3 regions of the Bariatricus sp. SGI.154 genome follow, and region 3 is predicted to be linked to each of the others. Evidence: a T-box and tRNA genes for the amino acid it is inferred to sense, from the RefSeq annotation. Region 3 holds a T-box; the other regions hold tRNA genes.

Region 1 (3,162 bases), on a different contig from region 3:
TCTGAAAGCAAAGGGAGCGAAAGAGTTCGGTATCCATGCTTTCCTTGCAAGTAACACGGTTACAAATGATTACTATCCGATGCTTGCAAAGGTGCTGTTCGAAGTTGCGGTGAAACTTCAGCAGGAAACCGGCGTACACATTAAGTTCATCAATCTGTCCGGAGGAATCGGTATTCCTTATACGCCGGATCAGGAGCCGAATGATATCCGTGTGATTGGTGATGGCGTACGCAGGGTATATGAGGAGGTGCTTGTGCCGGCAGGAATGGGAGATGTTGCAATCTATACAGAACTTGGACGATTCATGATGGGACCTTATGGATGCCTGGTAACAACAGCGATTCATCAGAAACATACCCATAAAGAATATATCGGCGTGGACGCTTGTGCGGTCAATCTGATGCGTCCGGCGATGTATGGGGCATATCATCACATTACGGTAATGGGGAAAGAGAATCTGCCGCATGATCACAAATATGATGTTACAGGTTCTCTATGCGAGAATAATGATAAGTTCGCCATTGACCGTATGCTGCCGAAGATTGACATGGGAGATCTGGTGGTCATCCATGATACTGGCGCGCATGGATTCTCTATGGGATATAATTATAATGGAAAGTTAAAATCAGCAGAAGTGCTCCTGAAAGAAGATGGTACGGCACAGTTGATCCGCAGAGCGGAGACTCCGGCAGATTATTTTGCTACATTTGATTGCTTTGATATCGGGAAAAAGTTAATTGGCAAATAACTGTTAAGAGTTGATTTTATGTGAAGATAGGAGTATGGTTATATTATCTTAATTCACAAGGGGGAAAAAGTTATGAGAAAAAGAGGTTTGCTTGCTGTATTACTGGTTGTAGTAATGACAGTACTGTGCGGTTGCGGAGGAATGAGTACGGAAGATGCACAGTCTTATGCGAAGTCTGTTCTGGATGCCAGTTACAAAGGTGAATTCGCAAAGTATATGGAATGGACGAAGTCAAGTGAAGAAGAAGCAAAGGAATTGTATGAGGGTAATATTGACGTAACGATGAAGGAGGCTGGATTCTCTGATCTGGGTCTTTCAGAAGAAATGACAGAGAACTACAGACAGTTGTTCCTGGATATGATCAAACTGGCGAAGTATGATGTTGGCGAAGCAAAAGAAGCAAGTGACGATGCTTTTACAATCGATGTAACCGTAGAGCCATTCATTGCTTTTGAAGGACTTCAGGATGAGGTTAATACTGCTGTTACAGAAGAACTGACGAACGTTGAACAGATTCCAAGCGATGAAGAGATCAACCAGATGGTGTTCCAGAAAATGTATGAACTTATGGCTGAGAGAATTGCTGCTCCGGTCTATGGAGATCCTACAACTGTTACCATTACAGTTAAGCCGGATGCAGATAATGTATATTATATCGCTCAGGAAGATATGACTGCATTGGATGATGCTTTGTTCCCGGCAGATAAGTTCTAGGAATATGTATAAAATAGTCTTGAATTACGGGAGATTTTCTTTACTCTCATTATAATATTCAAAAAAGAGAAGTGGTGCCTGTAAGGTATCGCTTCTCTTTTCTTAGAAAAATTTCCAAATAAAAACGGGAATCCTCACATCAAGGTTTCCCGTACTTTTTCTGAATGCGGATGGTGGGACTTGAACCCACACGAGGTCGCCCCCGCAAGATTTTGAGTCTTGTGCGTCTGCCATTCCGCCACATCCGCTTATGTTATCTCATCGACAACATATTGAATTATAACGGTAAAATCAGAAGATGTCAATGCTTTTGTGAAGAATTTTAGAGGTTTTTTTGCTTGTTTTTTTGGTTGAAATTATAGGAACTATGATATAATGGGAAAAGGTCAGCGACACGAGAATTCACACATTAAAAAAAGGAGGCAATTATGTACTATAAGCAATATGGAAATACAGAAATGAAGGTGTCCGCAATCGGGCTCGGAACTATGCGTTATGATGAAGAGGATATCAAAGCGGGAAGATTGGAGAAATGTGCTGAGATTCCGCTCTATGCATATGAGAAGGGAATCAATTACTGGGATACAGCACCGCATTATTGTGATGATAAGAGCGAGATCGTGACAGGAATTGCGTTATCGCAGGTGAAAAGAAGTGATATCTATGTAACTTCTAAGACGAATCTGGGAACACTAGATGCAGGAGATCATCCGACAAAAGACATTTTCAGAAAGAGACTAGAGTTATCTTTGGACAGATTGAAGACAGATTACATTGATTTCTATCATATGTGGTGTATGCTGAGTCTGGAGTCATGGGAAAGGCATATGGATGCGTTGTATGGTTTTTTTGAGGATGCCAAGAGAGAGGGACTGATCCGTAATATCGTGTTCTCTTCTCATATGCAGGGCAATGATATCGAGAAAGTAGTAGATACAGGCAAGTTCAAAGGAATGCTGATCGGATATAATGCGCTTAATTACCGCTTCAGACAGAGTGGTATTGAGGCAGCACATCAGAAAGGTATGGGAGTTGTGGTAATGAATCCTTTGGGCGGAGGAATGATTCCGGCGAATTCGGATGCATTCGCTTATCTGGCAGAAGAAACAGATCTGACGGTTCCGCAGGCAGCGCTTCGTTTTGTTGCTTCCCATAAAGAGATTACTGTAACACTGGCAGGCTGTACGACAAAGGAACATATTGATGATGCGGTCAAAGCCGTAGAGAACCTGGAAGAGAAGCCGGCGAAAGAGATTGTGAAAGAATATGAGGGCAAGGGTGTGGCACTAAATAACTTATGTACTGGCTGCGCTTACTGCAAAGGATGTCCAAAAGATATTCCGATTCCAAAATTCATGGATGCTTATAATCAGATGATTCTGACTGGCGAGCAGAAAGCAATCGAGGATCGACTGGATAATCACTGGGACATTTCCAAGGAGAAGGCTTTAGAGTGTATTGCCTGTGGAAAATGCGAGAGACAGTGTACACAGCATCTTCCGATTATCGAAAGACTGAAGGAGATTGCAAGCCTTTAAAAAGAATAAATTGCTTTCAAAAATAAATGTTTTGGTGTATAGTAAGAAGGTAGTTCTAATTTTAGATGGAGAATCCAATATGAATGATAAGATTGTATTGATTGATGGTCATAGTATTTTGAATCGCGCTTTTTATGGACTCCCGGATCTGACGAATGCAGA
Region 2 (3,162 bases), on a different contig from region 3:
GACGTTGTACCGCTAGGCGAGGGATGGGATTATGATCCGCTTGGATGTGAGATCGTAGATGGCAAGATGTATGGCCGTGGAGTACTCGATGACAAAGGACCTACGATTGGAGCAATCTACGCTATGAAAGCAATTCGTGACTTGGGACTTCCAATCGGCAGAAGAATCCGCGTGCTGTTCGGATGTGATGAGGAGAATGGATCATCCTGCGTACAGCACTATATTGAAGTTGGTGGAGAACTTCCGACAATTGGTTTCACACCAGATGCAGAGTATCCGGTTATCTTCTGCGAGAAGGGACAGACATTCTGGGAAGTGACCAAGAAAGTAGAGAATCCATCAGCCATTAAGGTCCTTTCTATTGAAGGTGGCACAGCCAAAAACGTTGTAACGCCAAAATGTACCATGGTTGTAGAAGGAGATCTTGATTTTAAAGCAACAGATGCAATCGCTGTTTCAAAAGAAGATGGAAAAACAATTCTGATTTCTAATGGAAGAGGTGCACATGGAAGCACGCCTCATCTTGGCGTGAATGCAGCAATCCAGTTATTTGCAGCATTGAAAGAGCAGGGAATCGATCTTGGTGGAGACCTTCAGAAGATGGCAGATTTTGTATTAGAGAAGATTGGTTCAGAGACAAAGGGAGAGTCTCTCGGTGCTTGCTGGGAAGATGAGGAAACTGGCGATACAAGCTGTAACTTTGGCGTAATCAAATGTACACCGGAAGAGTTATTCTTTACGCTGGATATTCGCTATCCACAGAATGCTGATCAGCAGCTTCTGGTGGAAAATGTGAAGAAAGCAGCAGCGGAATATGGATTGACAGCAGAGATTGAGCAGACTGGAAGACTCGTATATGTTCCGAAGGATTCTGAACTGGTACAGAAACTGATGAAAGTATATCGAGAAGAGACTGGCGGTACAGAGGAACCTCTTGCAATCGGCGGAGGTACATATGCAAAAGCATTTGATAATATGGTAGCATTCGGACCGATCTTCCCGGGAGATCCGGAAGTGATTCATCAGCCGAATGAGTATGCGGAAGTGGATAAATTGATGACATCTTTCCAGATTGTAGCAGCAGCAATGTATGAATTAGCACAGAAATAGCAGCAGATGGGGACGTGGTAAAATGCACTTTTACTACGTCCCCATCTGACATGAGGGGTGTACCTAATTGACCTAATTGATATATGGGGTGTACCTGAAAATTATCATTGACAAGTGTAGCGGAAATAGTGTATATTATATAAGGTTCGTATGCGGATGTGGCGGAATTGGCAGACGCGCTAGACTTAGGATCTAGTGGGATTCCCGTGCAGGTTCAAGTCCTGTCATCCGCATTGGTACGAGTGGCGATACAGAACTTTTTGAAAAACCCAGTAATATCAATGGTTTTCGGGCATCCGAACAGAAAAATATCTTGTATATCCCCCCACATTAGGGCGACTGTTTTAAGGCAGCCGCCCTTTTTTACGCCTAAAATTTAGTGTGCCAATTAGGGGCGAAAATCCCTCTATTTTCTTCCTGTGCTGCCTGTTGGAAAGCAGGCGCAGGTGATTTGTCCTTCGGGTATCCGTTGGATACAGAGGTCATCTTTTCCCCGAAAACGAACACTTTTCCAGATCGCCGGAGGGAGGTGAGATTATGGCGGTATTTCGCATTGAGAAAACCCGCGACTACACGGTGATGGCAAACCATCATCTGCGGAACACGGCACTGTCGCTGAAAGCGAAGGGGCTGCTGTCCCTCATGCTATCCTTGCCGGAGGATTGGGACTACACCACCAAAGGCCTTGCCCGGATATGCCGGGATGGAGTGGACAGCATTTGTGCTACGGTTCGGGAGCTGGAAGATGCGGGGTATATTATCCGTGAAAGAGTCCGTAACGCCAACGGGCGGCTCGGCAGCATCGAGTACACGATCCTGGAGCAGCCCAGGCCACCGGAACCTAAACCGGGAAAACCTGAACGGGAAAATCCAGTTCAGGTAAAACCAGTCTTGGATTCTCCTGTCTTGGGAAAACCTGAACAGGAAAACCCCGCACAATTAAATACTAAAGGATCAAGTAACCAAATATCAAATACTGATTCATCAAGTACGGAAGGATCAAATCCTATCCAATCAAGCCCCCAAACCCCCGCAGGGGCCAAACGGACCGGACGGGACTGGATGCGGGAGCGGGAGAACTATCGGGAACTGATTTTGGAGAATATCGAGTATGACTATCTATGCCGGGATGACCGGCTGGATCGGGATATGCTGAATGAGTTGGTGGAGCTCATGGTGGATACCGTCTGTTCCCGCAGGGAGACGATCCGCATTGCCGGAGACGACTATCCGGCGGAGGTGGTCAAATCCCGGTTCCTGAAGCTGAATAGTTCTCACATCGAGTATGTGTTGGACCGTATGCGGGAGAACACCACCTATGTCCGTAACATCAAGAAATATTTGCTGGCTGCCCTGTATAACGCCCCGGCCACCATCGACAGCTACTATGCGTCCCTGGTGAACCACGATCTGTACGGCAGCGGAGAAAGGAGGTAATCACTCATGCAGGAAGAAGTCACCCAGCGCACCGTTGCCCTCTGTGTGGAGGCCACCAAGCTCTCCGCCGGGATGCTGCAACAGGCCATGAAAAAAGTGCTGGACGAGATGCAGAAGGGCGTGACCGGCCACAAGACCAAGCTGCACCACGGCAAGCAGACCCTCCGGCAGCTTATGAAGCACAATACCGGCGTTTCAAACATCGAGATCACCGACCAGAACATCCGGGCCTTTTCCGCCACCGCCAAGAAGTACGGCATTGACTTCGCGCTGAAAAAGGACACCAGCGGCGATATACCCCGCTACCTGGTGTTCTTCAAGGGCCGGGATGCCGACGTTATCACGGCGGCCTTTCGGGAGTTCTCCGCAAAGAACCTGGAGAAAGAGAAAAAGCCCTCCATCCGCAAGGAGCTGGAGCAGGCAAAGCAGCAGGCCAAAGCACAGCACCGCCAGCGGGAGAAGGTCAAGACCAAAGACCGGGGTGTGGAATTATGACGGTTGACTGGAAGAAAAAGCTGCTCCCCAACCTCCCGTATCTGCTGTTCGTGTATCTCTTTGACAAGCTCTGCCAGGCGGTGCGCCTTGCGCCCGGCCTTGACGCCTCTGAAAAGTTCC
Region 3 (3,162 bases):
CTTCAATAGAACCTCCGGACAGGATCTTAGCATATTCGGCAGGACCTTTGAATGCGAATGTCTTATCCTGGCGGTCTTCAGAAGACGTAAGAGTTCCTTCCATATTGACGATAGATAGATCGTCTTCTTCCAGAATCGAACGGACATTTTTGAAGAAATAATCTGGTCCCTGATTATCATAATAAGCATTCAGGCTGGTAGACTGGTTAAAATTCACATCCGTACCCAGAGTACAGTCGCCGATGGAACTGACAGTAATTTTGACAGGTTTATCGCTATTTTTGGGTGTAGTGTTATCAATGACCAGTTCCTCTACATCAACACCGGAAATATCAATCTTACTCTTGGATTGCGTGTTGTCTGTGGATTGAGATGATTGTTCCTGCTGGTCGGATGATTTGGTAACTAAAGATACGATTGCCCGTACGCCAAGTACCAGAGCAAGGCATATAAGGATAAGAAAAAGAGCACAGAATAACAAGCGCAGTCTTTTTAACTTCCTGCGTCTTGCACGTTTGTTTTTCGCGGCTTTGATTCCTTTCGAATTCCTGGTACCGGAGGCATCCTTAATCCCTCTGGAATTCCTTGTGTTGGAAGTATTTTTCATACCTCTGGCATCTCTTGTTCTTTTATCATTTTTTTTCTCATTCATCGTCTTATCATAAAAAGGGGCAGCCTCTTATCAGGCTGCCCGCTGTCTTTTGTCGTGTTATGTTAATTCAGGTAACTGCAGCCTTCTTCGCTGATTCCAGATAAATCTGATTTATCTGCGCTGATGCTTACGAAGAATTCAATGCCGCATTCTGCTGAAATCTTTTTCAGTCTCTCTACAAAATCAGGCATACTGTCCAGAGAAATATCAGCATGTTTCAGGATTCCATCGATGAATATACATTCAATATCGTGGTTGGAACTATACATTCCATATAAGAATCCGATGTATTCGTCTGTGTTCGTAATTGCCGGGAAATCATCCATACAGATAGTACGGATATCAAATGCAACACTTGCTGTATCACGATGAGTCTTTTTGATAAATACTACATTTCCATTACAGGTTTTTGCTTTCTGATTCGCCTGCTCGATCATTTGTTGTGTCTTTCCGCTGCCTTTTGGGCCTGTTAATAAATTTACCATGGCAAACTCTCCTTTATGTATCATATTATACTGAGCGTTTCAGTACGATTTGCTTATGTCTATTATACACTAAAGGAGTATAGGGAACAACCTAAAAAATATAATTTATGCCTACAAATTTATATATGAAGTTTACGTGAAAAATTTACGAAAAATTTCATGAAAATTAAGTTGCAGCGATAATTGCAGATTGGACTTGACTTATTTTAACATTCTTCATATAATAAGAAAGCATACAATAAGTAAAAAATATTGCAGCAACGTTGATGAGGAGTAGTAAGAGCCTATCGTTATCAGAGAACTGCCGGATGGTGCGAGGCAGTTAGCGTAATCTCCCAACTCGCCTCGGAGTTCTTCTGGTGAAAGGCATGATGATTCGAAAATCGTGACGCTTTAAAAAGATATCATCAAGCAGCATAGGCAGAAGCGGGCATTCCCGTTATAGAAGTAATGAGTGCATCGGCATAGAATCTATGGATGTAACCAGAGTGTTATGCGGATAGATCATGCGGATGAAAAAGAGTGGTACCACGGAAGTTTAAGCCTTTTCGTCTCTTTAGAGATGAGAAGGCTTTTACTAGGTTCGAAAGGACCTCACCAAGTAAAGTAAGTAGGAAACATCTGCGCCACTAGGCTCGAAAGGACCTCGCCAAGTCGGCAAGATGTATATTGCTTACTAGGTTCGAAAGAACCTCACCAAGTAATCAATATAGGAGGAATAATAAGATGTCAAAGATACCTTATAATCATAAGGCGATTGAGAAAAAATGGCGTGAGAACTGGGAGAAGAATCCGGTAAACGTCAAAGTAAATGAAGACGGAAGCAAGCGTGAGAAATACTACTGCTTGGATATGTTCCCATATCCATCAGGCAATGGCCTGCATGTAGGTCACTGGAGAGGATATGTAATCTCCGATGTATGGAGCAGATACAAGTTACAGCAGGGATACTACATCATTCACCCGATGGGATGGGATGCATTCGGTCTTCCGGCTGAGAATTATGCGATTAAGATGGGGGTACATCCTGCGATCTCTACTGCTGAGAATGTAAAGAAAATCAAGCGTCAGATAGGTGAGATTGCAGCATTATATGACTGGGACAGAGAGGTTAACACAACGGATCCTGAATTCTATAAATGGACACAGTGGATCTTCGTAAAGATGTTCAAGGAAGGCCTTGCTTATGAGAAAGAGTTTCCGATCAACTGGTGCCCGTCCTGTAAGACAGGTCTTGCTAATGAAGAAGTTGTCAATGGTAAATGTGAGCGTTGTGGTTCAGAGGTTACCAAGAAGAATCTTCGTCAGTGGATGCTGAAGATTACTGCTTATGCAGAGCGTCTGTTAAATGACCTGGATAAACTTGACTGGCCGGAGAAGGTTAAGAAGATGCAGGCAGACTGGATCGGCAAATCTTACGGTGCAGAAGTAGATTTCCCAGTGGATGGAAGAGATGAGAAGATTACGGTCTATACAACCAGACCGGATACCTTATATGGAGCAACCTTCATGGTACTGGCTCCAGAACATGAACTGGCAAAAAGCCTTGCAACGGACGAGACCAGAGAAGCAGTTGAGAAATACATTTTCGAGGCTTCTATGAAATCCAATGTAGACCGTATGCAGGATAAAGAGAAGACAGGTGTATTTACAGGAAGTTATGCAATTAATCCGTTAAATGGCGAGAAGACACCAATCTGGCTGTCTGATTACGTGCTGTCTGATTATGGTACAGGTGCTATCATGTGTGTACCTGCTCATGATGATCGTGACTTTGAATTTGCGACTAAGTTCGGTATCCCGATTATTCAGGTTATTGCCAAGGATGGGGAAGAGATTGAAAATATGACGGAGGCTTATACAGAAGCTAGTGGAACTATGATCAATTCTGGTGAATGGAATGGAATGGAATCTGCTGTTCTTAAGAAAGAAGCACCTCACATTATTGAGGAGCGTGGAATCGGACGTGCAACTGTGAATTATAAATTGCGTGACTGGGTATTCTCCCGTCAGCGTTACTGGGGC

The links. A T-box is a leader RNA that pairs with one kind of tRNA and senses whether it is charged. The one in region 3 lies ahead of leuS (leucine--tRNA ligase), so its partner is inferred to be a tRNA-Leu.
Region 1: it encodes a tRNA-Leu, which carries the amino acid that the T-box ahead of leuS (leucine--tRNA ligase) is inferred to sense. The anticodon was not compared.
Region 2: it encodes a tRNA-Leu, which carries the amino acid that the T-box ahead of leuS (leucine--tRNA ligase) is inferred to sense. The anticodon was not compared.

The regions. Positions count from the first base shown of each region.
Region 1 is NZ_JBNPMC010000048.1:22,123-25,284, reverse strand. Features, by position in the region: gene ACQRBN_RS15855 (diaminopimelate decarboxylase family protein) at 1-748, shown strand, start outside; gene ACQRBN_RS15850 (hypothetical protein) at 821-1,462, shown strand; tRNA gene ACQRBN_RS15845 (tRNA-Leu) at 1,628-1,710, opposite strand; gene ACQRBN_RS15840 (aldo/keto reductase) at 1,891-3,000, shown strand; gene polA (DNA polymerase I) at 3,080-3,162, shown strand, end outside.
Region 2 is NZ_JBNPMC010000001.1:242,054-245,215, reverse strand. Features, by position in the region: gene pepV (dipeptidase PepV) at 1-1,110, shown strand, start outside; tRNA gene ACQRBN_RS01220 (tRNA-Leu) at 1,263-1,343, shown strand; gene ACQRBN_RS01215 (DUF6017 domain-containing protein) at 1,648-2,547, shown strand; gene ACQRBN_RS01210 (PcfB family protein) at 2,554-3,042, shown strand; partial or broken gene ACQRBN_RS01205 (VirD4-like conjugal transfer protein, CD1115 family) at 3,039-3,162, shown strand, end outside.
Region 3 is NZ_JBNPMC010000020.1:648-3,809, forward strand. Features, by position in the region: gene ACQRBN_RS10205 (CapA family protein) at 1-652, opposite strand, end outside; gene ACQRBN_RS10210 (hypothetical protein) at 715-1,137, opposite strand; T-box leader at 1,392-1,696, shown strand; gene leuS (leucine--tRNA ligase) at 1,864-3,162, shown strand, end outside.